One region of the Neobacillus sp. Fa239 genome, then DNA from elsewhere that is predicted to be linked to it. Evidence: riboswitches for the same ligand, from Rfam matches in the RefSeq annotation. Region 1 holds a riboswitch; each other region holds the start of a gene.
What was found. Region 1 has a riboswitch for cyclic di-GMP ahead of ACZ5XR_RS05105 (CpaF family protein). Riboswitches for the same ligand answer to the same signal wherever they lie in the genome.

Region 1 (11,074 bases):
TAACGGTAAAACCGCAAAGCCTAGATAGAAAACTAGTGCAAGGGCCACGATGAACTGAAACCAAAAAACAGAGGTCCTTCTGTTATGGGCAACGCGTGATAAAATCATCTCAACGGTTGCAATAACCCATAGACCGCCTATTACCTTTAAAACATACCATTTTGTTAGATAGGAATAATGATGTGGGAATAGCATAATGCCTGTCCCAATAATCACCAAATAAAGCACCCTGATAATCATTTTTAAAATTTTCGCGCCTTTTTCATTACCTTTTTTCTGTAAGGACAGCGAAACAAAAAATAAGATTAGAGCTATAAGCCATGCGGTAATATGCAGGTGAATCATATATTGCCTCCTTATGTATAGTCGAAACCATCATATCATAGGCAAAAATAAAATACTAAAAAATAAGTCTGAAATTATGACAACTAAAAGAATTAATTCTCAATTGTATTTATTAACGAACCAATTTTTTCAATTGTAATTTCAAGTTGATCTCCCGCTTTTAAAAATTTTGGCGGTTTAAAGCCTTTACCGACTCCCGCTGGTGTACCTGTTGCAATGATATCTCCAGGTTCAAGGGTCATTCCGGCAGATAAAACCGAGATGATCTCTTCAATGGAAAAAATAAAATTTTTCGTATTGGAGCTTTGCCTTACTTCCCCATTTACTTTGGTTTCGATATCGAGTTGATTGGGACTCTCAATCAGGGTTTTATGCACAATCCATGGTCCCATTGGACAAGTGGTATCAAGGCTCTTTCCAATAAAAAATTGCTTATGTCTGGATTGTAAATCCCTTGCAGTTATATCATTGATAATGGTATAGCCAAAAACATAATCAAGTGCTTCTTCCTTTTTAATGGCCCTCCCCTGTTTGCCAAGCACTATCGCTAATTCACCTTCATAATCAAGTTCATTTGTAACCGATTTATGATTAAGTACGACGGAGTTTGGTCCGGTCACCGATGTTGGTGCTTTTGTAAAAACCATCACATGTTCGGGGATATCTTTTGCGCTCCCCATTTCTATGGCATGGTCTGCGTAATTTTTTCCGACACAAAAAATATTTTTAGCGGGCCTTGGAATTGGAGCAAGCAATTCAATATCTGCCAGCGGCAAATAGAGTGATTCTTCATTAGGCTCGCTATGTACCCATTCAAGTAATGCTTTTATCTCATTAATAAAGCCATCACCAAGGGCAATGCATTCAAGCAATGTGGATGGAAATCGGGAATATCCTGATTTTGCTTTTTCTGCCTTCTCAATGGGGAGCACTTTTGTACCATCTGAATGAACAATTCCAACAAATGGTTCATTTTCTTGTCTAAAAGTAACAAATCTCATGTTAATCACCTCAACAATAGTTTAAAAGAAACGGAGCATGCTAACAAATTTGAATTTTTTAATCTCAAAAAAAGACCTTCAGATATTATCTTCAGATCTTTGTAAATCATGTAGAGAATATTCTCAACTAATGCTTTTTTAAAGGCTCCGTTAAACTTGGATGTTGATTTCCGCTCCTGGCGCTCGCTTTCCGCGGGGAAGTCCGGGAGCCTCCTCAGCGCTATCGCGCCTGCGGGGTCTCCCGTGACCGCTTCATCCCGCAGGAGTCGAGTGCCCTCCGCTCCAATCAACGGTTGTAGAAAATCACCATTCGCCTTTTACATAGCTTTTAAATAAAGTCGAAGGTATATTGATTCCTGATTCTTGAATCCGTTCAAGAAGTTTTGGCTTTACACCTGTTGGCATTATTTGACCGATAATTTTACCCTCTGCATTTACCCCATCTTGTTTATAGATAAAGATATCTTGAAGTTTTATATTATCCCCATCCAGACCTTGTACTTCTGTAATGTTTATAATTTTCCTTGACCCGTCTTTTAACCGTGATTGGTGGATGATGATATCAATCTTTTCGACGATTTCTTCACGAATGTCCTTTACCGTCAAGTCCACTCCTGTTAATTGAATCATCGTTTCCAATCTGGAAATCAAATCCATAGGGCAGTTTGAGAGAACAGTAGCAAGAGAGCCTTTAAGTCCGCCCTTCATCATCTGCAGCATATCAAGTGCATCCTCTCCTCGCACTTCACCTATAATGACACGGTCTGGCTTCATCCCAAATGATTTACTAACAAGGTCATGAATCGAATTGCCGCTTTTACTTTCAATACCTGAGTGATTCGATGCAGGTGAAACGACTTGTTCCAGGCCTAATTGAAGCTCAGCTATTTCTTCCACAGTTACGATTCTTTCATCATTCGGAATAAAATTTGAAAGGGTATTTAATGTTGTTGTTTTTCCGGACCCTGTGCCACCGCTGACAAAAATATTTACCTTTGCCTTTACACATGCCTCAAGGAAAATAGCAATCTCTTTTGTAATTGTTCCCAGGTGAATTAATTCATTGATTTGAAGAGGAGCTTTTGGTGATTTTCGAATGGTAAGTGTCGGTCCATTTAATGCCAAAGGGGGTATAATTGCATTAACCTTCGACCCATCGGAAAGTCTGGCATCGATCATTGGCGAGTTTTCGTCTATTTCCCTACCTAGTACATTGGCCATTTTTTTAATGACATTCATCACATGTTCATTATCACGAAAATGTATAGACGATAACATCAATTTACCCTTACTCTCACAATATACCTGGTTTGGTCCATTAACCATGATTTCCGATATATCTTCATCTAATAGGAGCAGATTAATTGGTTCTAATCCTGTCAGGTCGTTAATAAACGCTTTCTGCTCATTTGCATTTGTCATATCCTCAACTTTCACCGAAATTCACCTCCAAGCAATTGAAATACCCCCCTTTTCCGAAAGGGGGGTTGGCTGACACTGGGATCCTACTGAAAAAACATGGGTAGATCCATGTCCATATAGAATACCTGTGGTAAAACACCCTAATTCTTTCGGTAACTGGCTGGCATAGTGACACTGCACTGTAGCCCCTATAGCTTTGCGTCACTGATTTTCATCAGCTTTGCCTTTATCGAGAACCAGTGTTTAATATTCTGACTGATCTCTTACTCACATAATAAATTGTTTTAACGTTATCGAATATCCTACTTTTCCACTATTTAATAGACAAACATACAGGTATTAAGAACTATTTTTAATCTTTTCACCATATAAATATTAATAATTCGTCGAAAATTAATTCAATTTTACTCTTGATCAGGACTATTGACCATAATCCCTGCGACCTGTGTCAAGCGGTCATAAAAAGCAAGGCCGGCAGGATTTTCGTCAAGACCAATTTCCTGAAAGGCTTCTTTCATGCAGCGAAGCCAAGCTTTTGCCCGTTTTGGTGTAACCTCAAATGGCAAATGACGATCCCTCATAGCTGGTGGGCCAAATTCCATGCTGTACAGGGGCGGACCGCCTAGAAATTGTGATAAAAACATTCGCTGTTTCCTCATAATTTCCTGCATATCCCCTTCAAATAAAGGGCTTAAATCTTTATCTGCATATACACGTGGGTAAAAAGCATTAACAAGCTCGTCAATTGTTTCTTGCCCGCCTATTTCACTATAAAGCGTTTTAAATGGGTATTCCATGTTTTTCACCTACTCTTATCTTTACTGATAATTATAAGGTTATTTAGCCTTACATTTTGTGATATATATCACACTAATATCCTTTAAATTATTTTGGGCGAATGAATCACATTACATCCGCCTATACATAAGATAGGTAAAGAAACTAAAAAAAGGGTGTTGCAAATGCCAGCAATTGTCGGAGTAGCGCAAGTCATTACTCTTGGAAGCAGTTCGATATTCCATATTGGTGATGTTTATAAAATTATGCCATTTGCTACTGCAAAAACTTTTTCCGGGGCTGGTTCTTTTAATACGGGCGAGAGATTGGATGTCCACAATCAATTAAGCTCCACCAATACAACAGACCCAGACGTTATTGATCAAGCCAATTTCTTAAATATGTGATGAATGGGTGGTTATGATGAATTTTTACATCCAACAATCGATTCATATCAATTTTATTAAAATTGGCGGGATCACAAATTCCTCTGTCCTTCAAATTGGCAGTGCCGGAATTATTAAACCTGCCGCCTATTTGTATAATACCGGAGGATTTACGGCACCGGCACCGGCTGCAAAAAAACCTGGTGAGGTGTCCGCTCCTTCATCATCCGCCTTACTTGCCCCTTCCGTACCATTACAAGCACCAGTCAGGACGTAAAAAGCAAAATGAGATTTTTACAACTGTATGAAGGCTTTCATGCATATATTTACTTTAGGTGAAAAGGAGAATGACTAATGGGGTGATTTAATGTATCAAGATTTATACCAATACCTTCAATGGCTGCAGATGTATATTCAAACACAAGAAAATAGAATCTCCGCATTAGAGGCGATCATTACGAAAATGAAGGAAGAAATGAAGCAATTAAATGAACGGCAAGCCATTCATGTGGATAAAATTGAATATAAATTTGATCAATTGAAGGTAGAAACACTCGAGGGTACGTTAACCATTGGATTAAATCCAAATGATTTGTCAGGAATCGAGGACTTTGCGGTACAAAATCAATCATTAAACACTCCCGTTACACCTAAGGCACAAATGCAGCGTTCAATGAAAATAGAAGAGGCAATCTATCGCTATTTGGAAGTAGACCTGCCTCAGGTAGTGGAAGAGGCAAAACAAAAATTAAACATTCTCCCAGATGAATCTTACCTTTCCTTCATCAAGGAGGATATTATCAAACAGCTGCCAAACAGGATTGAATATCATTTAAAAGCGAGCCTTGCCCAAAATCGATCAACTCAAAATTCCCCTGAAACCGAGAATATGATTATTGAAACGATAAAGCAGGAAATTCAAAATGGTGTATATGTATTTTTCAATAATCTTCCAGAAAATATGAAAGGAATGAACACAAATGAACTTTGAAGTCTATAATCGGGATTTAGTCGTTGGAAGCATTTATATTACGGGCGTTGCAAGCTCGTCGCTAGTCCTGGTGGGTGATACAGAAACCATTCAGCTCGCCTCCGCATTTGATACACCTGCAGAATCTTTAATAATTGGGCCGTTTGTTCCTTTGCAGCCGGATGTGACCCCGGGATATGCTACAACGAATCTCTAACGTTGACAAATTAAAGGTAATGATTTTATCCTACTCTTCCATCATACAGCTTGGAGATTCCTGTATTACGAATGGATACTCCCGCGCATTAGCCGTTCAAAGAGAAGCTGAAGTGTTTTACGGTAATGAAGGGAATTTCTCCTCTTATTCAGTGTTTACAAAGCCTATTCCGTTACCTCCGATCGATGAACAGATTTCAACTTTCACCCACAATCCCAAACCTGTTATTAAAGTAAATGAAATTGATATCATTGGAATTTCGTCTTCATCGATTTTACATGTTGGAAACACTCGAAATGTCTCTATGGAGGTAAGAATTAAACATATTCGCCAGGAAAATCTGGAAGGGCATGAGCAGGATGTGCGTTAGTTGCATAAAATAACGTGGCAGTTCTAATGAAAAGGATGTTTTTAGATGCCAGCGATAATTGGGCCAGTACAAATCGTTAACGTAGGTGGAGGGGTTGTCCAATTCGGCGATACCGTTTATATCTCCCCAAAGAGCAGCTCCAAGACTTATGGCGGCTCCGGGGGCTTTAATACCGGGGGAATTATCGTAACAAATAACGGGATCAGCGGAACGAATGTCCTTGACACCAATCTCATTGACCAGCCTACAATCGGAAATAATTAAAGAGGATGACAATACGTCATCCTCTTTCCTATTCAATCTTTAACACATGGGCCCCATCAAAGAAAAATAAGTACCTTTCATTGATTTTTCTTTTCCAAATTTGTTCTATCGCCTTCGCATATAAATTAATTTGCAGCCTGTAGCGGTCTTCCATAATAGGTTTTGCCTGCTCAAATCCACCTTTAAAGCGATCTGTAATCCCGTCCGTTTTAAAGTCAAGAAGAACGAGCCCCTGATCATCTTCAAAAATACAATCGATAACCCCTTGAATAAATATAGATTCATCCGCTCCTCCCCATGAAGGATAAACAGTACTAGCCGGAAGGGATAGTGTAAAAGGAACTTCCCGGTTTACTTCCCGAGCCTGCAATAACCTTTTTCCCAATGAAGATTGAAAGAATTGGACAATTAGATGGCTGTCAATGATCTCTGCTTGCTCTTTTGTTAATAATTCATTGTTTACCATCCAGGACAATTGATCTTTGATGCTTTCATTTGTAATGGATGTTGTCAAATCTACATGCTGCATAACCATATGCATGGCTGTACCACGTTCGGCTGGACTCAACGTTTTTTCCTGCATGAACTTTGGCCGCTTCTGGATCGACTTCTTAAACTTTTGAATAAGATCTGTTCCACTTTGTTCATCCATCAATTCCCTCTGCCGCTTCAATTCTGAAACGGACTGTTTTGAACGATGTTTTGAGGCATCTCGAAAAGAATATTCCCAAGTTAGCCGCTCATGAATATCATCAGCAAATATGGATTCAACCGGAATCGGCTCAGATCTCCTCAGAATTTCCAGTAATTGGTCGTCTTCCTTTTCGTGCAAGATCTCTTGTCGTTTTATTTCCTCAGCATTCAGAATAGATATTTTCCATCTGGAAGGGTGGCAGTTGATTTCTTGTGGAACAGATGAAACATTACAATCTTCTAATCGTAACTCACCACAGTCCTGATGGCGAATCAGCGCCGGCCCAATCCAATCTAAATAGCATACTGCTGCTGCTCTGTCATAGTCCTTTAACAGCCAGTCTATATTGGAGAGAGCATCATTCCATTGTTCCAAGCTTTTGTTTAAATCCTTAGTAGTACCAATCAAATAAAGCTTTTCTTTCGCCCTTGTCAACGCTACATAAAAAACTCTCATTTCCTCTGCAAGCATTTCCATTTTCTTCTTTCGTTTGAAAGCCATTTGCGGCAGAGATGGGTAGGTAATTCTTTTCTCTGCATTGACATATTTAGCAGCAAAACCGTATTCCTTATCCAGCATGAACGATTTTCGAATGTCAGTCATATTAAAAGTTTTCGATGTCCCTGCAATAAAAACAACCGGAAATTCCAGTCCTTTACTACTATGGATGGTCATGATCCGAACAACATCCTCCTGCTCTCCAAGAACTCTGGCAGCACCAAGGTCATCTCCTCTTTCAACCATCCTTTGGATAAACTGCAAAAACCGAAATAATCCTCGAAACGAAGTTTGTTCATATTGCCTTGCCCTGTCATATAAGGCTCTTAAATTCGCTTGCCGTTGCTTTCCGCCTGGCAGGCCCCCGACAAAATCATAAAACTGTGTATCCCGGTATAATTGCCAAATTAATTCAGAAAGCGAACCAAGCCTCGCGATTGAACGCCATTCCTTCAAAAAATCATAAAAGCGGCGGACCTTTTCGTATAAGCCTTCCATCACTGATGTTGGTTTGTTTCGACAAAAAACACTCATGGCCTCCCAATACGAGCCCTGCTTATGATGAATTCGAATAAGGGAGAGTTCTTCTTCATTTAGTCCCACAATTGGTGAACGTAAAACAGATGCTAATGGTATGTCCTGGAATGGATTATCAATAACACGCAGCAAAGAAAGCATGATTGATACTTCTGTAGCTTGAAAATATCCGGTTGATAAGTTGGCATAAATGGGAATCCCCTGCTGTTTAAATTCCTCCATGATTTGCGGCGCCCAAGTCATCGACCGAAGCAGGATGACAATATCCCGATACATCAGAGGCTTATCGCTTTTCGTTTTCGTATTATAAATAAGTTTCCCCTCTGAAACTAATTCTTTTATTTTTGACGCCATTACTCTTGCTTCAAGTTGCGACTTTTCTAAGTCAACAGGGTCCAATTCAGAAGGGGTCTCATTTTCTGCTGTTTCTTCCTCTGGTTGCTCAGGATTCACGACCTTCTGATCGATCAGCAACACTTCTACAGGATAGGGCTGAACCGAAGGATAGGGGGCACCAGTTCGTAATTCAGCCGCTTCGTCGTAGTCGATTTCCCCTACCTTGACACCCATAATCTGCTTAAATAAAAAGTTGGTTCCATCAAGCACTTCTTTCCGGCTGCGGAAATTTCGCGCCAAATCAATTCTAAGGCCTGATTCTTCTCCGTCTAAGCGAAATCGATTATACTTACTTAAAAAAAGGTTAGGCTCGGCCAAGCGAAAACGATAAATGGATTGCTTGACGTCACCGACCATAAATAGGTTTCCATTTCGCTCATCTACTTTCGCGACAAGCTTTAAGATCGTCTCCTGTACCATGTTCGTATCTTGATACTCATCCACGTAAACCTCTTTAAAATGCCTGCGGTAAGCTAATGCCGCTTCAGAAGGCAGAAACTCACCATCATTCGCATTTTTTTCTAGTAAGATTTCCAGGCAGTAATGCTCCAAATCGGAATAGTCCACAAGCCCTTTTTCCCTTTTCGCCTTTTCAAACCGATTGGAGAAGGCATTAACTAAAGTGATTAACGTTTCAATTAACGGGTGCATTTCGGCCATATCGCGTAAAAAGCTTTCAGGTTTTCTTGAGAAGAATTCATCCTTCAAATCGGTCAGTTTCTTTTTGGCCTTTTCCCGAAGCTTCTGCGCTTTGGCTGTCAAGTCTTTATCATATTGGTCACCTTTTACCGGCTTAGCCCTTGAAAAAGCCCATGATTGCATCGCTTGATAAAGAGCATCCCATGATTCTTTGCTCGCTAAGATCATTGTATCTAAAGTCTTTTGGTCATCTATAAAGTTTTCTTCTCTAGGCGCCGGTCCTCCAGGGAGCTGAGCGATCTGAAGTCCTTTGTTTAGCAACTCCTTCGTTCCTTCTAATTGCAGTTCAACATCATGCCGCAGTTCTTGAAAAAAGGGCAGTTCTTCCAGCTTCGAAATAGCGGAAACATCATACATATCCACGATGGATTGCAGATATTTTTCCGGCATGGGATTTGCTCTGGCAAATTCGAAGATGGAGAGGATCATTTCCTGAAGGGCAGTATCACTACGATCACCAGTAAATGTATCCACCAAGTTAAAAAATGCTTCATTTTCTTCTTTTCCATATTCTTCTTCGAACAATTCATCGAGTACTTCATCACTAATTAACTGTGCTTCCATCTGATCCGCAATGCGAAAGCCCGGATCCACATCGATTAAGTAATAATATTGACGAATGACTTCCATACAAAAGGAATGCAGCGTGGAAATAGAAGCTTTATTCAATAAGCTAAGCTGTCTCCTTAAATGGCGCGATTCGGGATCATGATTAATCGCACTTTCAAGAGCCTCACCAATCCGGTGCCGCATTTCTGCTGCTGATGCATTCGTAAAGGTCACGACCAGCAGCTCATCCACGTCCATTGGGTCATTCGTTGAGAGCAGCTTTTGGATGATTCTTTCAACAAGGACAGCGGTTTTTCCGGACCCTGCTGCTGCAGCGACGAGAATATCTTTATTATTCGCGTATATTGCTTTCCATTGGTCAAAAGTCCAGGTTGAATCTTCTGGTTTTGGTGGAATTCCCAGGTTATTCATGATCGTGCGCCTCCCTTCTGATTAAGTTAAAAATATCATCATTTGATTGGGGCTCTAAAATACGATAGCGATTTGTTTCAATGGATTCGTCAAAATGACAAACTGATTTATAGGAACAAAACGTACAGGCTGTCTTATCCTTTAGTTTATAAGGAGTAATATGAACCTGACCATCGATAATGGAGTCCCCAGTCTTTTGATATAAATTGCGCACATAATGTCTAAGGTCTGCAAATTCATTTAAACTGGCTACTTTGGAGCGTTTTGTTAAATTACCATCATTTTTTAATCCTGCTGCAATGATTTGTGAGTCGCCAGATTCCAGCGTTTGATCCATTAGCCGGATCACATTTTGATTGCTTAACATTAACCCATTCATCTTGAATTTTTTCATTATCTCTTTTTCAATTTCATCGATTGCTAACATTTTTTTCGTATTAATGAATGGGTTATGGACGTGAAAATAAAGGACACCTGCTGGAGTTGCTTCCATTTTCACCAACTGTTTGGAATGGGTTAGGACAATATCAAGATAGGTTAACATTTGCAAGGCCAGTCCATAATAAACTTCTGTTAGATTGACATCTTTTTCACTTGATTTATAGTCAATAACTCGCAAATATACCCCGCCGGATTCATCTGTAGCCTGATCCACTCGGTCGATTCTTCCGGCAAGCTCCATCCTTTTACCATTTTTCAGCTTAAAGGTTAATGGCGGCAGTTCCCCTTTTGCACCGAATCCAAGCTCCAATCCAACCGGTGAAAAACCACTGGCTTTCGCATGCTCACTTAAAATGACGGAAGCACGGGTAATAATCTGCTCCAATTTCCTTTTCATATAATGATGGCGCTCCGAGCTTAACAATATTTCGTTTTGGAGCTTTGGCGCAATCGCATTAATGGCCTCCCTTGACAGTTCCCTACATTGCTCACCTGTCAGTTGTGCCCATGAAAGGTTTTGTTCCGTCACAATATCTGAGATATGCTTTAAGGCAGCATGGAACAACTCGCCAATGTCAGGAGCTTCTAATCGAAAGATTTGCCGGTCCCGAAGCTTTAAACCATGCTGAACAAAATGTGAAAAGGCACAAGCTTGAAAAAGCTCCATTCTCGAAACACTTGCCTGGATCGTTTCTCCATATAATTCAGCCGCAGTTTCCTTTGTTAAGGCAACAGCTTGATTCGAATAAAAAAGGCTGGATATGACTTTTTTGGCCTGATGCCTCCATATACTTCCAATATAGGAATTATAAACATCCCACCAAAGGGAGGAAATCGGATATCCCCGTTTTTTTAATTGCAATTGTGATGTTAAATAAGACATGGTCGCACCGAAAGTAGAAATAAAATTCAACTGTTCCGGTTCCGGAAGTTCGGCTGGGTCTGTTACATAGAAGTGCTCGTTTACTTCTGTAAACATTTCTTTTAGTCTCTTAATATAGGAAGAAGGAATTAATGCTTTTCCTTCGTCATTGGCTAATGGATAGGTGACATAAAGAAGGTCTGATGGCGTAGTC
Region 2 (11,074 bases), 1.9 Mb from region 1:
TTTTTCGGCTAATTTTGTAATGTTACGAGCAAACCGGCTGGCTGTAAAGTAAAGACAATGAATTAATACCTGTTCTTCTTCATTCATTTAATCAAATCCTTTTAATCATTTGCATATACAAATTAACACAAAATTATGTTAAGGTCAACTAATCAATTTTCTTGTTTCCATCAGAAGCTGTATATATTATAAACTTTGTTCTTAAACTTATTAAGATTATATGAAAAGGATGAAATAAATGAAAGCATTGCTATTGCGTGAAAAAGGTCAATGGAAAGACATGAAGGTAGAAGAAGTCGAAACACCAAATCCCGGTCTAGGAGAGATTAGTTGAGGTATATGCTGTTGGGGTAAATCCTGTTGATTATAAAACAGCCAATGGTGGAAAATCCCAATGGTCTTATCCTCATATTCTGGGTTTAGACCTAGCAGGTATAGTGTCGGAGATTGGTGAAGGGGTCACTCAGTGGAAAAAAGGAGATCGAGTAGTCTATCATGGAGACCTTACAAAGAAGGGTGGCTATGCAGAATATACTGTTACCACGGCACATACTTTTTCTCGAATTCCATACAACGTAACTTTTGAAGATGCAGCTGCTTTGCCGACAGCAGGGTACACAGCATACCTATCATTATTCCGTAAACTGCCAATTGATCAAGTTGAAACTATTTTAATACATGGCGGTCTTATTTGAAAATAGAACTTTTCCCCAACATCGTATTCAAGGCTTGTATATTGTAACTGAGAAGACTTGAAGTCTCGTTGTTAAGCTTCATTTTTATCACCTGAGATTTTTTACAACTGATTCCTTATTATCCCTTGGAAGGTTTGAATAGTCAAAAGGAATAGAAAAAAGGTAGCCACTATGTCACAAGATAAAGTGCATTATTATCGGCTGGGAATATTGTTAGAGAAGAATCCATAGCAATCTTCTTTATAGATTGTGAATCAATACACTTATGCTAAAGGGTAGCTTGAGTTAAAAATCGTGTTCGACGGGGAAGTAACCTAATGATCGCTGCGGCGATCATTTCTTTCTTTATTGAAGTAACGGAGCAGATTACTTGAAGAAGAGACAGGAAGAACATTTGGACACCTTAATTCAGTTTCTGAATAATGTTCCCTGGAAATAAGAAAAATATAAGGATGTAGTACCGTAATAAAGTCATCGAAAGACAGGAATCTTGCATGGTCAGATGTTAAAGAAAAAACGCACTTTTTTGTAGAAAGAAGTGAAGTGAAATGTATAATGCATGGTTTTATGTAGAAGATGAATTGTTATTGGCGATTTATCGAAAAGCTATTGAGCAGCAGCTAGGAAATGACTTCGTCGGATTTGTGAGTAATGAAATCACCAGGAGAAATCTTCCTCCTAAAGAATACTTAAGAAGGATTAAATAAAACATTTTGGAGGATCTTTATGGAGCGTTTGCATGATGAGCACTGAATGATGTGTATGTGAAAGTGCAGATTTAAAGAATATGGATAAAGCTTTTATGGATTTGTTAGTAGAGGATTGAAGAAAAGAGATTTGTTTTTTGAAGCATTGAATCGCCTTGGTAATCGGAATAAAAAGCCAAAAGAGGAAAAATACTAAGCTAAGCTGATTCCTAGATGGAAGGAGATCTAGTCATGGATACGACACTTAAACCAATCAAATTAAGCTCAGACAAACTTAGCTCCGGTGCACCATTATCATCTGTAGAAATGGCGAAACTTTGGGCTACTTATATGGGGAACAGCATGTCCAAACGGATTTTGAATTATTATCTGAAACATGTTGAGGATTCGGATATTAAAACGCTGCTTGAGAATGGATTGAAATTAGCGACCGAGTTTATGAAAGAGACGGAACGGATTTTCAATGCACAGAATTTCCCTATCCCTGTCGGTTTTACAGATAAGGACGTGAATCTGGAGTCCCCCCGTTTATATGAAGATGAATTTTATGTCCATTACTTGAAGTACGCTGCCAAGGCAGGACTGAGCCTATATGCCGTTGCTGTTCCATTGATTATGAAACAAGATGTCATGGAATTTTTTTATGAATGTACCACAGCTACCTCTAAATTTTTAGAGCAGCTTAATCTTGTTTTAATCAGCAAGGGCTTTATTTTAAAACCTCCCATCCTGCCCGTACCGGAAAAAGTGGATTTTATCGAAAAACAAACTTTTTTAAAGGGTTTCATGGGGGATGTCCGTCCGCTGCATGGATTGGAAGTCACCCATCTTTATGACAACGTTGAGAATAACACTACAAGCAAAGCTTTATTGATGGGCTTCCACCAAGTAGTAAGAAATAACAAGGTAAAGCAATTGTTTAATAGAGGATTGGATATCACTGAAAGATCCATTAAGCAATTCGGTGAGAAACTATCCGTTGATAATTTGCCGGCCCCAATACGTTTAGATCATTTGGTTACAGACTCGCTTATTTCACCCTTTTCTGACAAATTAATGTTATATCACAAGGTGGATATGTTTTCGATGAAGATCAGATCATTTGCTAACTCCATCGCCGTCAATGGCAGAAAAGATATTGCCTTTATGTATAGCAGAAATATGTGGAATGTTTTCTCATTTGTCGAAGAGGGTGCCCAAATTTTGATCGAACATGGCTGGATGGAGCAACCTCCAAAATCAATTGACCGAGCGCATTTGGCGGCTGAATAGAACGCCTTAAAATGCGTTTAAAACAGATGCATTGAAGTTGGAATAATAACAGGAATGATAAATAAGGGAATGGTTCGTACCGATGACTGGTAAAGTACTTTTTAAAGATGTACTTTTTAAAGACATTTCATGAATATTGGGCTAATCATTCGTTTTTAACCTGGCAATGGTTGATGTTATTGCTGACAACAATTAATTAAGTGGATTGTATGGATAAAGAACGTTGATAAAAGGCGGACTCATTTGATTTTAAACTACGGTTTAATTTTTGAATTCATTTCGCTTATATTTGATATGGTTGGAACTAATCATGCGCATGGGCATATCCGATTCGCTTGTACTGGGCTTTTATTCCCCCTTTAGTGCCATTTGATTTGACTTACTTACCAGTAATTTTTATTTTGGTATACCAAAGATATGGTGGAAAATGGATCAGCTTTCTTATAGCAATTTTCTCTACTTCCGCCGTTATATCATTCCTAATTGAACCGCTATTCCACCTTTTGGGAATTTATGTTTTGTACGAATGGAAATAAATATATTCTTTTCCGATTTACATTTTGGTAGCGGTTTTTGTTAAACTATTAGTTGAATTGATAAAATAAAAAAGCTGCATTAAGTGTACTATGGGTATTGCTTTAATATGGGGTAATACCAACAAACTCTTTAAATTTTAATACAAAAAAGGAAAGTAAGGTCCATGTGGTCCCCAGTATGGATTCCCATAATGACCATAACCAATAATTGGTTGATTAATATAAGGACTTATATGATTGGGATTGTGATTGGAAGTGTGGGTTTGGGGAAAATAGCTAGAATAGGTATGGCGATTATATTTTGCTTTACAAGAACCAGGATGTCCAGGATCTGGACCAGTTGTAATATGTTGAGTCATTCTAACACCACTTTCAAAGATCTTTATTTTTATAGTATGAGTATAAAGTTATCTTTGTTTGTATTATCAAATTAATTCTCAAAAAAATAAACGAATTCATCATATTGCGGGGGTTTTTAAATTTGGAAGGTGCTTGTTAAACTAACGGGTGCTTGAGTGAAAGAACGTTTTCCGGCAATGATCGCTGCGGCGGTCATTTTTCTTATTGAAGTAACGTGGCAGATTAGTATAAGTACATCCCTTAACAAATTCATTACAATTTTGGAGCAACAATGATTGTTATTAGAATTTATTTATTTATCTTTAATCTATTTTTCATAAAATCCTGGTATATTAGCTAAAAGCTCTTAAAGGAGGCAATGAAAATGTGGGTACGTATTATTCCTATAATATTCTTTAGTATGACAGCCTTTTCTCTTGTTGCTTTTCAATCAATTGAAATTGTACATGCCTTTTTCGATTTTATATCCAATAAAACAAATATTAAATAAATGAAAAGCCCCTCTGGATTTAGAGGGGCTTTCTTTTTGAACAGGCAGCATTTCTGTAATGAAGAAATATGAGGTTTGGATATAACAAAGCACCTAGGTAAGAAATGAGTGTCCAAAGCTTGGCGGCAAAAAGGACACAAATACTACCAGGAGGCTATTTAAATGAATTATTACCAATGAAAAGATTGCTCAAATAGCTTCTCAAACATTGATTATAAGTGTTGATATTGCCAAATACAAGCATGGAATTGGATGTCGAAATGCAGAAAAAGGGAAAAGATTGTTACAGAAAATGAATAAAAATGAACTGATTGTTGACTGTTTTTTATTGCTGCAGTGTTAATCAAGCGTTAGAGTTTGCTGGTTACTATCGTCAGGTAAATTAATACGGTGAAGTATTGTTTGTAATTCTATGTTTTATAAATAAGAACAGGGAATGAAGATTAACCTCATTCCCTGTTCTGTATATCCCATAATTGCTTTTACTCTGCTTGTACCATAAATTTAAAATTCAAATAATTAGTATATGAGTCCTTATTATTAGTAAATGCCTACTGTTAACTATTTTTATCATCATAGAGAAAGTCCTAAATATTATTTGCTTTTTCTATTAAAGGAAATATCATAAAATACCTTCTTTTTATAGTTGTATTTGTACTTGATTAAGAACACTTGACTTAATTTTAGAATAGAATTTTCATCATGTAAATAAATGAGTGGTTAAAAATACCTAATAATTTTTTGAAATAAATGGCGAAGAAAAAAAATAGACCAAATAAAGGTCAAGATTGTTTTTTTAGAAATTCTTTAATTTCATCAATAGAAATTCCTAAATTTCGAGCCTTAATAATAAGGTCAACCCATTCTTTGTCTAGTTCTTTTTCATAAACTGTTGCAGCAGTCATTACATTAACCTCCTAAAATATTACTATTTTAGGTAGCTCAGCCGTCATTGCTATGAATAACTTTAGACCCGTAGCTTTGCGTCCCAATCTTTCGAAGGGTTTGCCTTTTTCTAAATATTGTTAATAAGTTGAAATAATTGTAACACAAACGTTCACTATATTGAACAAAATGAAAACCGAAATAGTTCGACAATATTTGCGGAGATGCTGAAAAAGACTTTGAATTTATTTGCCTTTTATTTATATATTTTATTTAGCTAATTCAAATTTCTCCAATTTGTGTTTCATAACTAAAGGTAAGTAATACTTGAATCCACTTAATAAAAGGGGAGGTAATTTATGGGGGATAAGAATGTACGATGTGACTTTTGTAATGACTATTTCGAAGAAAATAACATCGTAGATACAGGCTATGAGTGGAAAGCATGCGAAGGTTGTGCTGATGAGTTGATTAAGTGCGAATGCTGTAGCCAGTTGTTCCTATATGAGGAATTAAGGAAGGATAAAGTAGATGGAATTTACTACTGTGAAAATTGTCCGTAGTAATAGATAAATTAAAGGATAAGTTTAGAGTGGCTGAAAATGGTAACGGGTTCGGTTTTGGGCTAAAAAAATGCAATTCACACGTCTTTTTGGATTCCATTTGTGGCCACTCCTAAAAGATTCAAGGCACGGAGTCGTATCATGACTTGGTGCCTATTGGATGATTTTTCAACTATTTAGTTTCCCGGACAGTTTCTCTCCAACGGAAAATAATCAGAGAACAAAAAGAGAGTAACAGGATGTAGTTGCTCTAAGATAGTCGTATTCGCTTAAAGTGTTTTTCCTCGATTTTTTTCTCAATTTTATCTACTAGATCAAGGTCTTTGATGATTTCCTTTTTATTATCCAACACTAGTTTATTAAAGTTTATAATTCGTTTTCTCATGAGGTCTGTCACCTTTCTTGATATTAAATTATGATCATTAGTTTATCATCTAATCGTTAAAAAATACTTAATAAAGAGGGAAAATTCTGTAAAATTAGACAAAATGAAATATTAAAAAATACCTATCCCTATGGAATTAACAATAATTAAAGTAACGAAGCAGGTTTATTTAAGAAGATGTTTAGATGAGCTATTTAATTTAGGCATATAACTTTAAAGAAAAGTTTGTCTTTTTGAAAGATTGGAGATACCTGCACGTAAACTTGAAAAGAAATATTCAGCAGTGCGTCTTACTCCTGAGGAATGGCACATCCGTTTATTCGGTCATGATTATGGGGAGAACATGACGGAATCAGATGAAGCGAAGCATGATGCTAGACATGATACTGTGGAATCTCTTATGTGGGACCTTGCAGCTAGAATTTTAGTTCTAAACATTGATGTTATCCTAGATTTTGGATGTTGGGTTCGAAGTCAACGAGACGAGTTCCGTTCTCGAGCAAAGGAATTAGGAGCTCAATTTAAAATTCATTTTGTTGATGTACCTGAAGAGTTATTGTTTGAACGTCTAAAAACTAGAAATAAACAGAATCCAGATGGGACTTTTTTAATACCTGAAACTAAACTTAAAGAGTGGATACCAATCTTTGAGCCACCTTCTTCAGAGGAACTTGAATAATTCTATACTTATAACTAAACAAGCTAATATTAGAACCTCCAACTAAAAAATGAATAAGTATTTTATCTCTCTAATTCCATTTTGCATTAAAAATATTTGGAAAAATTCTATATAAAATATAGGTATTTATATAGAGTATCTTTATGGTTTGTGAAAAATTTGACTTAAAAAAACCGGATGCTTGAGTGATAAATCGGATTCCGGCAAGGATAGTTGTGGCGGTCATCTTTTCTTGTTCCGCTAACTGGTCAGGTTAGTTCAAGCGGAAACTGCACTTATTGAAGCCATAATGGGTTCGAGTAAAAAAATTTAAAGTATCTAATTGGATAAATTAATATGTATTACAAATAATATTTTGAGGAGGGGGGTATAAAAATGGTTCCTGCAATAATTCGGATAGGATTAGTTTTAATATCAGGGGCTTCACTAATTTTTTTACCTAAAAAGTCATTTTGTAAATATTTACCTGTTACAACCTTTACATCCGTACTTGTTTTAAGTGTATGCGCTTTATCAATCCCATATAAATTTTGGATAGTTAAGGGGAACAAGACAACATTAATCCTTACTGATTTATGTTATGTATTCGGTTCCTTCTTCGCAGGAACACTGTGGATTTTTCATTTAACATTTGGAAAATTTCAGCGATATGTTGCAATAAATTTTTTAATGGATATGCTTCTTGCATTTCCTCTTAATTATGTATTTCAAAAATTAAAGGTATATAAGTTAGTTAATTGGAAAAGTATACATATTTTCTTAACATATTTCGGTTTTTCATTCATAATTTACGGATTTCAATTACTTTTAGAAAAGTGTGTTCCGTATTATAAACGATGATTATAAAGAACTGAGATAAAAGATTCTCTTCTTCAAGTAACGGGGCGGGTAATAGTTAAAGAACAAAACCCTGCGGCGGTTCTTTTTCCTTCTTGTGCTAACGAGCAGTTAAGCACAAAAACAAAAACATCAAAATTAAAAATTGTCCTATCACACCTAACGTATACTTAAAGGGTTTTGGCATTGGCGTTTAAAGGTCGTCAATGCTTTTTTTGTTCTTTTGTTTTAAATTCCTATTTATTTACATTTTTAAAACATATTTAGTAAATTGGTCGAGAAATATAAGAATACAAACAAAAAGCTAAATCACATGGGGGTAATTGTATTGGCTCTAACCAATCCTTTAAGTGCATCAGAGGTCGGTACACTTTGGCTTACATACATGGAAAAAACAATGATTATGAGAATATTGGAATACTTTATCGAAAAATCAGATGAACAGCAAGGCAAAAACCTTTTAGGAGGTCTATGGCAGGAATTAAATTATTATGTTTTACAAATGGAACAGTTGTTTAAAGAACAAGGAATTGTAAAACCTGTTGGATTTACAAAAGAAGACGTGAATTTAGAGGCACCTGCTTTATGGGACAATGGATTTGACATCATGTTTCTTCGTATTTTAAAAGAAGTGAGTATGGGTATGTACACCATGAATATGAACATGGCTTATAACGACCAAGTAATGACGATTTATGAGGGGTTAACGGCTGTCACCCACAAAATTTATAAATTAGCTACACTGTACCTGCTTGAAAAGGGGATCCTCTCCCTTCCGCCAAAAGTGACCATGCCAAAAACAACTGAATTTATTGAAAATAAAAATTATATGGGTGGGTTTAATCCATTTGTTGACAAAAGGGCTTTAAATGATCTTGAACTTGGCATTCTTCATCATGCTATTGAATCAAATAATATTGGTATGCAATTGCTTATTGGTTTTGCCCAATGTGCAAAGACCAAAGAAGTAAAAGCATTCTTTGTAAAAGGAATAGACCTTTGTAAGAAACAAATCCAAACATTTGAACAAATTCTATTAGAAAGCAATGTTCATTTCTCTGCTACATCTGGAAGTACGGTAACGACTTCAACAATTGCACCATTTTCTGAAAAACTCATGATGCATTGTGTATACCTTCTTAATGGCTTCTGTATTGTCGGAAATAGTTTCGGGGCATTTTTTGCTATGAGAAACGATATCATCATGAAAAATGCATTAATCGCTAAAGATATATTTTTCTACGGACAAGAAGGGATTGAAATTAAGATTAAACACGGTTGGTTTGAAGAACCTCCGCAAATGGAGGACCGAGCTGCCATTATAAAAGGAGAAATGAATTGATTTGTTTCTGTAGCTGAAAATAAAACTTGTGTTATTTTTAACACCTAAATGTTCGATATGGAGGGATGTATTTTGAGAAAGCTTTTACGCTTATTTTAAACTATCTGGGGCTCATGTTTAAGAAGGGATTGCTGCGGCAATCCCCATTTTAATTGAACCAATAATAAAGGAGAAGAACTTGTTCAACTAAACATTGTAAATACCCAAAAAAAAGATAGAGTATCAATATTAATACCAAAGAAAAAAGACACGATTTGGTTTCCTGCTATATTCTATGTATTTTTTCGAAATTTGATTAATGAACTATTCTTCATCCCAGAACGAGTAAAGATATTTATCCAAACTACCTGTTTTCGACACTTCATTCGTAGATTCTTCTCTCATTTTCGATATGGCTTTTTGTACATCTATTGAAGAAAAACCTTCCGTTTTTATACGATCAATTGTTTTTTCGATTGTACTCATTAAAAAAGCCTCCTCATTTTAGTAAGAAAATATTTTATGTTTAATTTTGAATTCCCCCTATTTTAACAAAAAAAATAATATTTAGACAATTTTAAGTAATTTTTGGAACAGGAAAGACCTTCTGAATATTATAGAAATTCAGGGTTTGGTGTGCAAAAATTGTTAAAAAGTCCCTGTTTTATGATAGAGATATATTTTAAAATTTATTTGTATGATTAATTAAAGTAGAGAGAAGGGATGAGGATGAAAAAAATTCCTCGATTATTCGAAATAGGTTTGGGGCTTTTATTAGGAAGTTTCATTTTACTATTTGGATTTTATAACTCTTACTTTCCAACACATACTAACAAACATCAGATAAAAAGTGAGAATAAGGCTAAACCTGTTAATTGGTTAAAGCCTACTGGAGGGACCTATCCTGAATTAGTTCCAAACGCTCCCATTTGGATCAAAGTTTCTAAAGAAAAACAAAAGGTTTACATTATGAACGGAAATAAGATTATCTATACAATGATATGCTCAACTGGGCTAGATACAAGTCCCGACACATTTACCCCTGAAGGAACCTTCAATATCCAGAGGGAAAGGGGGACAAGTTTTTATAATCCCAGTGAAAAAGAGGGGGCTAAATACTGGGTTTCGTGGAAAAATCATGGGGAGTTTTTATTTCATTCGGTTGCAACGGATAAGAAGGGAAATGTGATTCAGAGTGAGGCATTGAAGCTAGGGCATAAGGCATCACATGGATGTGTACGACTAGCTATTCCTGATGCAAAATGGATTTATGATAATATAGAATACAACACTAAAGTAGTTATAAGCTAATAAATTACACTAAAAAGCCAAGATAGAAGAAGGTTCTTCTTATCTGGCTTTTTCTTTTTAATATTTTCATTTGATTTAATACTACAAAGAGAAATAATTGACATATTAAATCGAAATCGTTACTATTTATAAATAGGAATAATGCCGATTTAATTATTAGTTTAAAGGATGTGTAGATTTGACTGAAGCAGTCACCCTTAAAAATGTAAATGTATCTTTTGATGGGAAATGGGTGTTACGGAGCCTAAATTTCTCAGTTGAATCTGGTGAATTTTTAGGAATTATTGGCCCAAACGGTTCAGGGAAAACTACGCTTATGAGAGTTTTACTTAAAATGTTTAAACCGCAAGAAGGTATAGTTGAAATCGCAAATGCTTCTGCTCTTGGCTATGTACCACAATCCAGACAAATTGATCCTGAAACACCGTTGTCAGCTCGGAATTTTGTCAGTTTAGGGCTCCATCATAAATTTAGACCATGGCTATCTCGCCAAGATAGAAAAACCGTTGAAGAGGCTTTGGAATTGACTAATGCTATGGATTTTGCAGAAAAACCAATTGGGAAGTTATCAGGCGGGCAACGCCAACGTCTTTTCTTAGCTCAAGCATTGGTGAGAAACCCGCAAATATTGTTACTTGACGAGCCTACTTCAAATTTAGACCCAGGTGCCCAAGAAGCAATTGCATCGGTAGTGGATCAAATTCGCCGTGAACGTGGGATAACAGTTTTATTTATCAGTCATGATGTTAACTTGATTTCGAGGTATGCGGATAAAATCCTGTATATGACCAAAGGCTCTTATGCTATCGGAACAGTTGATGAAATCATGCAGTCCTCTGTTTTATCTAAACTCTATGGGATGCCAGTAGAGGTTATACATGCAGGTTCTAGTTTGCTAGTCTCATTTGCAAATACAAAAGAAACCGCCAAATCGATTTGTATCCATTCGATGGCGGATTAGGTGGTGTTTTTTATTTTTCAATTTGATTTTATGCAACATGCTTTTATTGCAGGAACGATTGTTTCTATCATG
Region 3 (11,074 bases), 530 kb from region 1:
CGGGCTCGATGAAACAACAGACATAAAGGCTGCGCCAATCTCTACAAGCTCCTCTGTTTCCTTTGCACGCCAAGCAGGGTATTCCTGGAACACTTCATCCGGTGCCAAATCATATTTTGTCCGATTCACCACGTCATCGTTCCAATTCACAATGACATTATGTGCACCTGTTTCATAGGCTTTTTTAACAACAAGACGAACAAATTCTGCTGCATCCAAAGTAGCATTTACAACCAATGTTTGCCCCTTTTGAACATTTACCCCGACCTTAACGGTAAGCTCGGCATATTTCTCTAAGTTCTTTTGAAATTCACTCATTTATGTATTCTCCTTTGCCAGAATCTTCATTTTTATTGTAGCCTCTTTGACTGGAAAAAGAAAACGATAACCATGAAAGCGCTTAATTTTTTATCAAAAAAAAACAGTAGGATTAATTCTCTACTGTAATTTGCTGCCGTATACTTTTATATTAAAATAAACACCTGCTGAAAATAATACGATAAATGTAATAATACCTGACAATGAAGTTGGAGACATAAATTGATCCATTCATTCCACCGCCCTTTACTATTAGGAAACGTTTACACGTTAATTGTAATATTAAAAGAGGGGAATGTGAACATTTTAGGACAATTATTCGAAAATATTTTGAACAATCTATTGAACCATTTTTTGTTTTTCAAAAAAGTAAAACATTACCCAATATAAACCGGCACTTAGCAAGGCTAAAAGGGATAAAACCATGAAAGTCCAGTCATACCCAATCCATACCGTTAAAGGAATCGAAAGCGGAGCAATTGTACGGCTGAAGGTAAATCGTAAGCTAGCTGCCGCAAAATACTGCCCTCTCATATGCTCCGGTGCAAGCTTGGAAACAAAGCTTTGCTGAAGGCCTGCGCCCATTAATTCACCGAGGGTATAAATCGCCATCGCCAAAATAAATCCCCAGATCCAATGTGTCTGCTGAAAAACCAATATGGCAATGGCATAAACAATCGAGGAAAGGACAAATACATTCCGCTCCCTATATTTACTCATCCATTTTGTAACAAACACCGTTGTCAAAGAAACAAGCAAACCATTTTCAGCAAGGACGATCCCAAAGGCCTGTGGACCGTTTACAGAGAAAGACCAGCTTCCAAATGAAAAAAGAGATTGACTTTTTACCATATCCTTAATATAAACGGGAATTAATAAGTCCAATTGCATAAATGTTTGCCCAGCAAGCACACCGGCTATGATAAACAACAAAAATGTTTTGTCTTTAATAATTAACGAATAGTCTCGCAGCTGATTTTGCAAAAAGTAATACCATTTGCCGTCCACATCGATCAAATTCTTTCTTTGAGGGACGGTTTCCCTCGTCCATTTCGCTAAAATCAACCCGAGCATGATGCAGACAATCCCGGCAATCAGTAATAGCTGAAAACGGTATTGTACATAAAAAATAGCTCCGATAATGGGGCCGATGACAACTGCAATATTAATGGAGGTATAAAAAATAGCAAATACATTGCTGCGGTGTTTTTCCTCTACAACATCCGCCACCATCGCCTGGCTGGCCGGCCAATAAAAGGAACCAAATACACCGGCAATCGCGAAAGAGATAAAACCAATCCATGGCGACTGAAACCATGGTGAACTCGCAAAACCAAAGGTAATAAACGAAAGCCCCTGACCAATGGAAGATAGAACCATCATCCGCTTTCGGCCAAATCGGTCAGCACAGTATCCGCCCATCAGATTGGCAATGACTGAAAAAGCTTGTGAAAAGACCAATAAAAACCCTGCTTTATTCTTCCCGAATTCATCTGCAAAATAAATGGTCAAGAACGGAAAGAACATCCAAAAGGTTATGTTCATCATCGCTTCACTAAATAAGCGTACCTTTAAATTCGGATCCCAATCTCTAATCCTCATAAAAAATCCTCGTTTCTCATTTTGTCCTTCACTATCTTACTATTTAATTGGGAAAATTCATATAAAAAAAATTTGGGTCCTGGTGCTCTAAATGCCCGAGGAGAGTGATTTTCTATGGAGGGAGTCATTAAGGAGCGGTCTAAATGCCCGCGGCGTGGAATTTTTCAAGGAAGGGGTAATTAAGAAGCGGTCTAAATGCCAGCGGAGGGGAATTTTTCAAGGAACGGGTAATTAAGAAGCGGTCTAAATGCCAGCTGAGGGGAATTTTTCAAGGAACGGGTAATTAAGAAGCGGTCTAAATGCCAGCGGAGGGGAATTTTTCAAGGAACGGGTAATTAAGAAGCGGTCTAAATGCCCGAGGAGGGGAATTTTCCAAGGAACGGGTAATTAAGAAGCGGTCTAAACCCCCGATGAGAGGAATTTTTTAAGGAAGGGGTAATTAAGAAGCCGTCTTAATGCCCGAGGAGTTTTATATTTCAAGTAAATGGTAAATAAGAACCGGTCTAGATGCCCGTGGAGGAGAAAAAAGAGCATGGACGGTAAAAGCAAAGCGGTTGCATTACCCGTGGAGTAGAAAAAAGAGCATGGACGGTAAAAGCAGAGCGGTTGCATTACCCGTGGAGGAGAAAAAAGAGCATGGACGGTCAAAACAGACCGGTTGCATTGCCTGTGGAGGAGAAAAAAGAGCATGGACGGTAAAAGCAGAGCGGTTGCATTACCCGTGGAGGAGAAAAAAGAACTCGGACGGTAAAAGCAGACCCGATTGCATTGCCCGAACAAAGTGACTTTCCAATGTATTGGTAATTAAGAAGCCCTCTGATTGCCCCAGAAGGAAAATTATGCATTTGAATTTTCGATATAAGAATAACTGAAACCATGAGGGACGTATGCTATATTTATCTAATGGAAACATGAAAGGAAGTATAAAAAATGGCAAAAAATGTTGTAATTGCTGAAAAACCTTCTGTTGCTCGTGATATTGCCCGTGTGCTGAAGTGTAATAAAAAAGGAAATGGGTATCTTGAAGGCGATCAATATATTGTTACATGGGCGCTAGGACACTTAGTCACACTTGCTGACCCGGAAAGCTACGATGTGAAATATAAAACATGGAATTTAGAAGACCTCCCAATGCTGCCTGAGCATTTGAAATTAACGGTCATTAAGCAGACAGGAAAACAATTTAATGCTGTTAAAAGCCAATTGACGAGAAAGGATGTCAGTGAAATCATCGTCGCTACAGACGCTGGGAGAGAGGGGGAATTAGTCGCCCGTTGGATTATTGAAAAAGTAAAAGTCAATAAACCGATCAAACGGCTATGGATCTCATCTGTTACCGATAAAGCGATCAAGGATGGCTTTGCCAACCTGAAGCCTGGCAAGGCCTATGACAATTTGTATGCTTCAGCTGTCGCACGTTCAGAAGCTGACTGGTATATCGGACTTAATGCAACACGCGCATTAACGACCCGATTCAATGCACAGTTGAACTGCGGCCGTGTGCAAACACCAACTGTAGCGATAATAGCTGCCCGTGAAGACGAAATCAAAAATTTCAAAGCTCAAACCTATTATGGAATCGAAGCCCAAACAGCAGATAATTTAAAGCTGACCTGGCAGGATGCAAAAGGGAACAGCCGCAGCTTTGAGAAAGAGAAAATCGATGCGATTGTAAAAAAACTTGGCAAACAAAATGCCATTGTTAAAGAGATTGAGAAAAAGCAGAAGAAGTCTTACTCTCCTGGACTTTATGACTTAACCGAGCTACAGCGTGATGCGAATAAAATTTTTGGTTACTCGGCAAAGGAAACATTAAACATTATGCAAAAGCTGTACGAGCAGCATAAAGTTTTAACATATCCTCGAACGGATTCACGTTTCATCTCTTCCGACATAGTCGGAACGCTTCCAGAACGCTTAAAAGCATGCGCAGTTGGGGAATACCGTTCATTAGCGAATAAGGTTTTAAGCAAACCGATCAAAGCATCCAAAGCATTTGTAGATGACAGCAAAGTGTCCGATCACCATGCCATTATTCCAACAGAAGGCTATGTAAACTTTTCAGCCTTTACAGATAAAGAGCGGAAAATTTATGACTTAGTTATAAAACGATTCTTAGCCGTTTTATTCCCGGCCTTCGAGTATGAGCAATTAACGCTCCGTGCGAAAATCGGTGATGAAAGCTTCGTGGCGAGAGGAAAAACCATTTTAGCGGCTGGTTGGAAGGAAGTATACGAAAACCGGTTTGAGGACGACGAGACAGGAGACGATTTGAAAGAACAGATTCTGCCTCGAATTGAAAAAGGCGATACATTAAACGTGAAACTCATTGCCCAAACATCAGGTCAAACCAATCCACCTGCACGTTTTAATGAGGCGACCTTACTTTCAGCAATGGAAAACCCTGCGAAGTATATGGAAACAAAAAATAAACAGTTGGCAGAAACCTTAAAAGCAACTGGTGGATTAGGGACCGTTGCGACGCGTGCAGACATTATTGATAAGCTATTCAATTCCTTCTTAATCGAAAAGCGCGGCAAAGATATTCATCTTACTTCCAAAGGCCGCCAATTGCTGGATTTAGTTCCAGAAGAGCTAAAATCTCCAACGTTGACGGCAGAGTGGGAACAAAAGCTTGATCAAATCGCTCATGGCAAGCTGAAAAAAGATGTTTTTATTCGGGAAATGAAAAACTACACAAAAGAAATCGTTGCTGAAATTAAAGCAAGTGATAAAAAATACAAGCACGACAATATTTCCACAAAAAGCTGCCCGGACTGTGGAAAACCGATGCTTGAAGTGAACGGCAAAAAAGGCAAAATGCTCGTATGTCAGGACCGTGAATGCGGACATCGTAAAAATGTCTCACGCCTCACAAATGCACGGTGCCCAAATTGTCATAAAAAACTCGAGCTCCGTGGCGAAGGTGAAGGTCAAATCTTCACCTGTAAATGTGGATATCGTGAAAAACTATCTGCTTTCGAAGCCAGAAGGAAGAAAGAATCTGTCGGAAAAGTAGATAAACGAACCGTGCAAAAGTATTTAAAACAGCAAGAAAAAGAAGCAGAGCCCATTAATAATGCTTTTGCAGACGCATTAAAAGGTTTAAAATTCGACTGATTTATAAGAACAGTAAAATACAACGGGTTCATTTTGGGGGCTCATACCTTAATTTGGATAAGGAAATGCCAGAGAATTTAACAGGAAAAAAACATCGTAACGAGTGCTTCTTTGAATAGAGGCACTCTTTTTGTATATGGCTATTTTCGAAATCTTTGTGTTGATTTTGGGTTAGTTATTAAGGACAGTTTAACCGATTTCAAGATAGACATTGTCCTCAAGAGAATTGATTGAGGACAGTTTAACCGATTTCAAGATAGACATTGTCCACAAGAGCGTTGATTAAGGACAGTTTAACCGATTTTAAGATAGATATTGTCCACAAGAGCGTTGATTAAGGACAGTTTAACCGATTTCAAGATAGATCTTGTCCACAAGAGCGTTGATTAAGGACAGCTTTACCGATTTCAAGATAGATCTTGTCCTCAAGAGAGCAAATCGTAAAACCACAGTCTTTTAGTAAAGAACCTTTACTTAAAAGAGGGCAGTGATTTTGATTTTTTCACTAGATTTTCTTGCAATCAGCCTTCTATTTACTATTGTGATAAAGTGTTAGAGTGCTAAAATTTGGAAAAATGCATTGACAATCCTAATTTCCCCCACGTACAATATGTATTATAGGATAATAGAATATTCTGAATGGAATGGTGATTATGAAACATTTAAAAACAGAACGTTATTCAGAAAAACCTATAAATGAGGCTGGAATCCAAATCTAATAGATGATGGAATCCAGCCTCTTTCTTTATTTCTTTATTACACTAAATTAGTAGAGGTGGAAAATATGGTTGTATTAACAGGTCAAAATTTAACATTAAAAGAGATGAAGGAAGTATTATTTCGTGGACAAAAGGTTCAAGCTTCCGAGAAAAGCATGGAAGCAGCGAAAAGGAGCAGGGAAGCGGTAGAAAGAATCGTTTCTGAATCTAAAGTTGTTTACGGAATTACCACCGGGTTTGGAAAATTTAGTGATGTATTGATTGATAAAGATCATGTTGGGGACCTTCAGATTAATTTAATCCGCTCCCATGCTTGCGGGGTAGGGGAACCTTTTCCGAAGGTTGTCGCAAAAGCAATGGTTTTATTACGAGCCAATGCCCTTTTAAAAGGTCATTCAGGAATTAGACCGCTTGTTATAGAAAAGCTGATCCAGCTGGTTAATAAAGATATTATTCCGGTCATACCGCAGCAGGGGTCACTGGGGGCCAGCGGTGATTTGGCTCCGCTTTCTCACTTGGCTTTAGTTCTGGTTGGGGAAGGAGAGGTATTTTATAAGGGAGAACGAATGGATGCATTAGAAGCTCTTCAGCTTGAAGAAATTCTTCCTGTTACCCTTGAAGCAAAAGAAGGTCTTGCTCTAATCAACGGAACACAGGCGATGACAGCAATGGGTGTAGTCGGTTATTTAGAAGCTGAACAGCTTGCCTTTGAAAGTGAGCTTATTTCTTCCATGACAATTGAAGGATTAAATGGAATCATTGATGCATTTGCAGAAGAGGTTCATATTGCCCGCGGATATCAGCAGCAGGTTGATACAGCGGCAAGAATTCGACATTACTTAAGTGACAGTTTACTAACTACTCAGCAAGGGGAGCTGCGAGTGCAGGATGCTTATTCGCTTCGCTGTATTCCACAAGTACACGGTGCAACTTGGCAGGCTCTTGATTATGTTAAAGAAAAATTAGAGATTGAAATGAATGCGGCAACAGACAATCCGCTCATTTTTGATGATGGTGATAAAGTCATTTCCGGCGGAAACTTCCACGGTCAGCCGATTGCTTTTGCCATGGATTTTATGAAAATTGCTGTTGCGGAAATGGCCAATATTTCGGAACGTCGAATTGAAAGATTGATTAATCCGCAGCTAAATGATCTGCCGCCATTCTTAAGTCCGGAACCAGGATTACAATCCGGGGCGATGATCATGCAATATGTGGCTGCCGCGCTTGTTTCTGAAAATAAAACATTGGCCCATCCGGCAAGTGTGGATTCTATTCCATCATCAGCAAACCAAGAGGATCATGTGAGTATGGGAACCATTGGTTCAAGACATGCCCACCAAATTATTCAAAATACAAGAAGAGTTCTTGCGATTGAATTGATTTGTGCGATGCAGGCGGTTGAATACCGTGGAATAGATAAAATGGCCACCCAGACAAGAAAACTTTATGAAAAGGGTCGTGAATCGATTCCTACTATTAACAAAGACCGCATTTTCTCTAAAGATATCGAAAAAGCAGCAGAGGTTTTAAAAACAGTCGACCTATCCAAATTATTGCAGCCCATTGCGAAGTAAAGAAAAAAGGCGTGAATCCTTCACGCCTTTTACTCTTCTTCTACACGATTCTTAAACGCTTCCTGCGTAACGAGAAACTCTTCGTCTCCAGGTGCTCCCTCAGACTTCTTTTCCGCTACACTGTTCTTTGGAAATTCACCAGGATGATTCTTCTTCTTATGATTAAAATGTTCGCCACGTGCCAAACCAAACACTCCTTTCGTCTTCGCTTGTAGCATTCCCAAACAAATATGAATTATTTATTTAGACTCCGTAATTTGATATAATAAACATAGTGAAAACGGTAATAAGGAGGCTTAGCATGGATTTATTTCATATTGTCTCGGAAGACCGCATTAAAAAAGCCTATAAAGACGGGGAATTTGAAAATCTCCCAGGTTTAGGGAAACCAATGGAGATAGAGGATTTGTCTGCTATCCCTGAAGAATTACGGATGGCTTATCGTCTAATGAAAAACGCAGGATTTACAGAGGGCGAAAGCCAATTAAGACAAGAAATGATGACCATTGAGGAATTAATCAAAAAGTGCGATGACAGCACAGAAAAGGCCAGCCTTCAAAATAAATTAAATGAAAAGCTGCTCCGTTATAATCAGCTCATGTCAAAACGCGGAGTGAAAACAAATTCCTCCTTTTTTAAAAACTATGAACAAAAGGTTCAAAATAAGTTTATAAAATAGATGATGATCAGAGGAAAGTCAACAACCAAGTATAAAAAAGCCAAAGAAAAAAAGCTGTCGATATGAATGCCTAATGGTTTCACTCATCGCCAGCTTTTTGTTCTGATTTTGCGGGTTTACACATGCGGTCAAGCAGGAAACCAAAAACAACCATAAAGCCAATAGGTATTGTATAATTTAGGACATGCATTAGAGTCATTTTTAATGCTCACCACCATTTATTTGAATATTAACAATATTAAGTATATTTTTAATTTGTTAACATTATAAGTTAATTGGCACATAATAGACAAATATCTTTAACATGAAAATTTACTGCATACATTTTCATGAAAGTTCACTAACAATACCTTTTAAATTAATTTAGGAAAACGGTTTCAAAAAAGGGGAAAAATCCATTTTTTAACAAAGGGAATTTAATGATTAATATCGTAATTAATATATTGACGGGAAAACATGTCGAAAATTGACTTAACATCATAGTCCCGGGGGTGAAGGTAGTGTCAAAGGTTCTTTGTATTGGCGGTGCAAATATTGATAGGAAAATAAAAGTAAAGAATCATTTAAGGTTTGGAACCTCAAATCCGGCAAACAGCAAAATTTCTGGTGGCGGAGTTGCAAGAAATATCGCGGAAAATCTGGGGAGGCTTGGGATTGATAGTTCCCTATTGGCTTTAATTGGTGATGATTCAGAAGGCAGTTGGCTTTTTGAAAACACCAAAGATTTCGTTGATATGAGTTTGATTGAAATTGTTCCGGGGAAACCTACGGGAACCTATACGGCAGTGCTGGATGAAGAAGGAGAAATGATGGTTGCATTTGCGGACATGGCCATTTACGAGGATGTTAACAAGGAAATGATTGAGAGTAAATGGAAGCATGCATGCCCTGATATCGTTTTGTTGGATACAAATTTTCCTTCAGAGGTCATCCAGCAAATTATCACTCATTGCAGAAGTAAGCATATACCGATTTGTATTGCTCCGGTTTCATCTTCTAAAATTAAAAAATTGCCGGTGTCCCTTGAAGGTGTCAAATGGTTTATCGCTAATCAAAAAGAGGCAGAAGAACTTTCAAAGATTGAAATGAAATGCGAAGGCGATTTTTTTAAAGCGGCAGAAGCAATTTTAAAGAAGGGTGTCGAAAAAGTTGTCATTACCAGAGGGGAGAAGGGATTAATCTTTTTTACAAAGGAAGGCGAAGCGGGGGCATTAGTACCATGTGAAGTAAAGGTGGTCGATGTAACCGGGGCTCGGGACTCACTTATTGCCGGAACTTTATTTGGTTATTTAAAAGGATTAAGCACCGAAGATGCCTGCAAAATTGGACTTTCATGTTCATTGATCACCATTCAGTCAAATGAAACGGTAACCCCTTCATTAAACAATCAAAGCCTTAATGAAGCCTTTCGAAAATATTGTTTTATGGGAACAACTTTTTGCTGATTACATTAAATAATTTAACTGCTTAAAGGAGGAAATTCGACTCGAATTTCCTCCTTTTCCCATTATTCTATTATTCGAAAATGATAAAATCTATAAATTGTCAGAAAAAGAAGATGGGATTTGTAGAAAAATGGAATATTTTGTGTTAAAAAATCGTCTTAAAATGATAAATAAATGACAAAATCCAACACCCTACTAAAAAAGGACTAGATATAATAAACTTATCGATTTTGATAAGTATTTAGTCCTAATAAAAAATTATCTGAAAAATGATGGTTTTCAGTCTTTATTAAAGCAGAAAAAGGCAAACCTTTTGAAAAAAAGGGACGCAAAGCCGAGGATCTAAGGTAAGAAGTTTTCCTTACGATGATGGCCGGGCTGCCTGGAATACGAATTGTATTTTAGGAGTGAGTAGAGTGGTTAAAACGGAGAATATCTTTGAAGTAATGGATGAGGAATGGATGGCATTAATTTTAGAAGCAAAAGATCTGGGAATTACGAAGGAATCCATTCGAGATTTCTTAAATCAAAATGGTGTGCAGGGTTTTTTAGTTGAGAATCGTTAATTACATAAGTAACAAAACAAAAGCATTCTGTATGAGTTGACGCCTTTACAGAATGCTTTCTTGTTTTCAATTCTCTTATTTATCGTTATTATTTTGATTAATCCGCCATTTATTAAATTCAAGGAAATCACGAAACTGGTCTTTAGATACACCGGAATTCATTGCTTCTTTAACAAGATTCATCCAATCACTATCCAAATCATCCTTATTGATTTGTTCATGTATTAAATGATCGGCAGGGATATTCAAGACGGCAGCAATCTTTTCAAGAAACTGAATGGAAGGATTTGTCTGCTTGTTTCTTTCAAGATTACTTAAATATGATTTTGCAACCCCCGCTTGGCTGGCAAGTTCAGAAATGGACATTTTCTTTTCTAAACGGAGTTTTTTTACACGATCACCGATCATTGATTCTCACACACCTAATAATTAATATGAATATGAATATTTTATCAAAAAGAATGAAAAAGTTCCATATTACGAACGATTTATATTGACAAAAAGATGAACATTATTGAAATGATGATATCGGTTTTAATTAAAAATCAATCTTTGAAAAAATGTGTAGATAGGGCTAATATATAAGAGTATCTTTTCAAATTCTGCTGGCACCTATTCATTATTGAACCTTATTAGTTAGAATACATAAAAATAATCAAAAAGGTAGGTAAAAACATGATTGTTTTAAAATCAGAACGTGAAATTGAAGCCATGAAAAAAGCTGGAGAAATTCTCGCTTCATGTCATAAAGAAATCGCAAAATTAATCAAGCCTGGGGTCACTACCTGGGAAATTGAGGAGTTTGTGGATGATTTTTTAAGAAAAAATCATGCTAAACCGGAACAAAAGGGTTATAAGGGCTATGAATTTGCGACCTGTGCAAGTATCAATGATGAAATTTGCCATGGGTTTCCAAGAAAGGAACCTTTAAAGGAAGGCGATATAGTCACAATTGATATGGTGGTGAATTATAACGGCGCCTTGGCGGATTCAGCCTGGTCCTATGCGGTAGGAAGTGTGTCCGAGGAAACGGATCATTTATTGAAAG

Region 2: linked by a shared signal. The riboswitch ahead of ACZ5XR_RS14550 (anti-repressor SinI family protein) and the one ahead of ACZ5XR_RS05105 (CpaF family protein) in region 1 are both predicted to bind cyclic di-GMP.
Region 3: linked by a shared signal. The riboswitch ahead of ACZ5XR_RS02670 (anti-repressor SinI family protein) and the one ahead of ACZ5XR_RS05105 (CpaF family protein) in region 1 are both predicted to bind cyclic di-GMP.

What each region holds. Positions count from the first base shown of each region.
Region 1 is NZ_AP041611.1:1,081,069-1,092,142, reverse strand. It holds gene ACZ5XR_RS05115 (YisL family protein) at 1-345, opposite strand, end outside; gene ACZ5XR_RS05110 (fumarylacetoacetate hydrolase family protein) at 438-1,346, opposite strand; gene ACZ5XR_RS05105 (CpaF family protein) at 1,650-2,783, opposite strand; cyclic di-GMP riboswitch class I at 2,917-3,003, opposite strand; gene ACZ5XR_RS05100 (globin domain-containing protein) at 3,173-3,565, opposite strand; gene ACZ5XR_RS05095 (spore germination protein) at 3,731-3,952, shown strand; gene ACZ5XR_RS05090 (spore germination protein GerPB) at 3,969-4,208, shown strand; gene gerPC (spore germination protein GerPC) at 4,299-4,922, shown strand; gene ACZ5XR_RS05080 (spore gernimation protein GerPD) at 4,912-5,118, shown strand; gene ACZ5XR_RS05075 (spore germination protein GerPE) at 5,099-5,488, shown strand; gene ACZ5XR_RS05070 (spore germination protein) at 5,534-5,752, shown strand; gene addA (helicase-exonuclease AddAB subunit AddA) at 5,781-9,557, opposite strand; gene addB (helicase-exonuclease AddAB subunit AddB) at 9,550-11,074, opposite strand, start outside.
Region 2 is NZ_AP041611.1:3,003,895-3,014,968, reverse strand. It holds gene ACZ5XR_RS14580 (MarR family winged helix-turn-helix transcriptional regulator) at 1-87, opposite strand, end outside; partial or broken gene ACZ5XR_RS14575 (alcohol dehydrogenase catalytic domain-containing protein) at 387-695, shown strand; gene sda (sporulation histidine kinase inhibitor Sda) at 1,244-1,402, shown strand; gene ACZ5XR_RS14565 (DUF3231 family protein) at 1,634-2,674, shown strand; gene ACZ5XR_RS14560 (hypothetical protein) at 3,348-3,569, opposite strand; gene ACZ5XR_RS14555 (hypothetical protein) at 3,935-4,060, shown strand; gene ACZ5XR_RS14550 (anti-repressor SinI family protein) at 4,843-4,965, opposite strand; cyclic di-GMP riboswitch class I at 4,994-5,080, opposite strand; gene ACZ5XR_RS14545 (FbpB family small basic protein) at 5,759-5,893, opposite strand; gene ACZ5XR_RS14540 (P-loop nucleotide/nucleoside kinase family protein) at 6,135-6,572, shown strand; gene ACZ5XR_RS14535 (hypothetical protein) at 6,914-7,123, opposite strand; gene ACZ5XR_RS14530 (DUF3231 family protein) at 7,738-8,751, shown strand; gene ACZ5XR_RS14525 (hypothetical protein) at 9,055-9,216, opposite strand; gene ACZ5XR_RS14520 (L,D-transpeptidase) at 9,460-10,041, shown strand; gene ACZ5XR_RS14515 (metal ABC transporter ATP-binding protein) at 10,220-11,002, shown strand; gene ACZ5XR_RS14510 (metal ABC transporter permease) at 11,003-11,074, shown strand, end outside.
Region 3 is NZ_AP041611.1:549,620-560,693, forward strand. It holds gene ACZ5XR_RS02630 (aminopeptidase) at 1-318, opposite strand, end outside; gene ACZ5XR_RS02635 (MDR family MFS transporter) at 658-1,920, opposite strand; gene ACZ5XR_RS02640 (hypothetical protein) at 2,505-2,705, shown strand; gene ACZ5XR_RS02645 (DNA topoisomerase III) at 2,851-5,040, shown strand; gene hutH (histidine ammonia-lyase) at 5,825-7,336, shown strand; gene ACZ5XR_RS02655 (hypothetical protein) at 7,366-7,521, opposite strand; gene ACZ5XR_RS02660 (DnaJ family domain-containing protein) at 7,638-8,015, shown strand; gene ACZ5XR_RS02665 (carbohydrate kinase family protein) at 8,516-9,460, shown strand; cyclic di-GMP riboswitch class I at 9,754-9,846, shown strand; gene ACZ5XR_RS02670 (anti-repressor SinI family protein) at 9,877-10,026, shown strand; gene ACZ5XR_RS02675 (helix-turn-helix domain-containing protein) at 10,102-10,434, opposite strand; gene map (type I methionyl aminopeptidase) at 10,702-11,074, shown strand, end outside.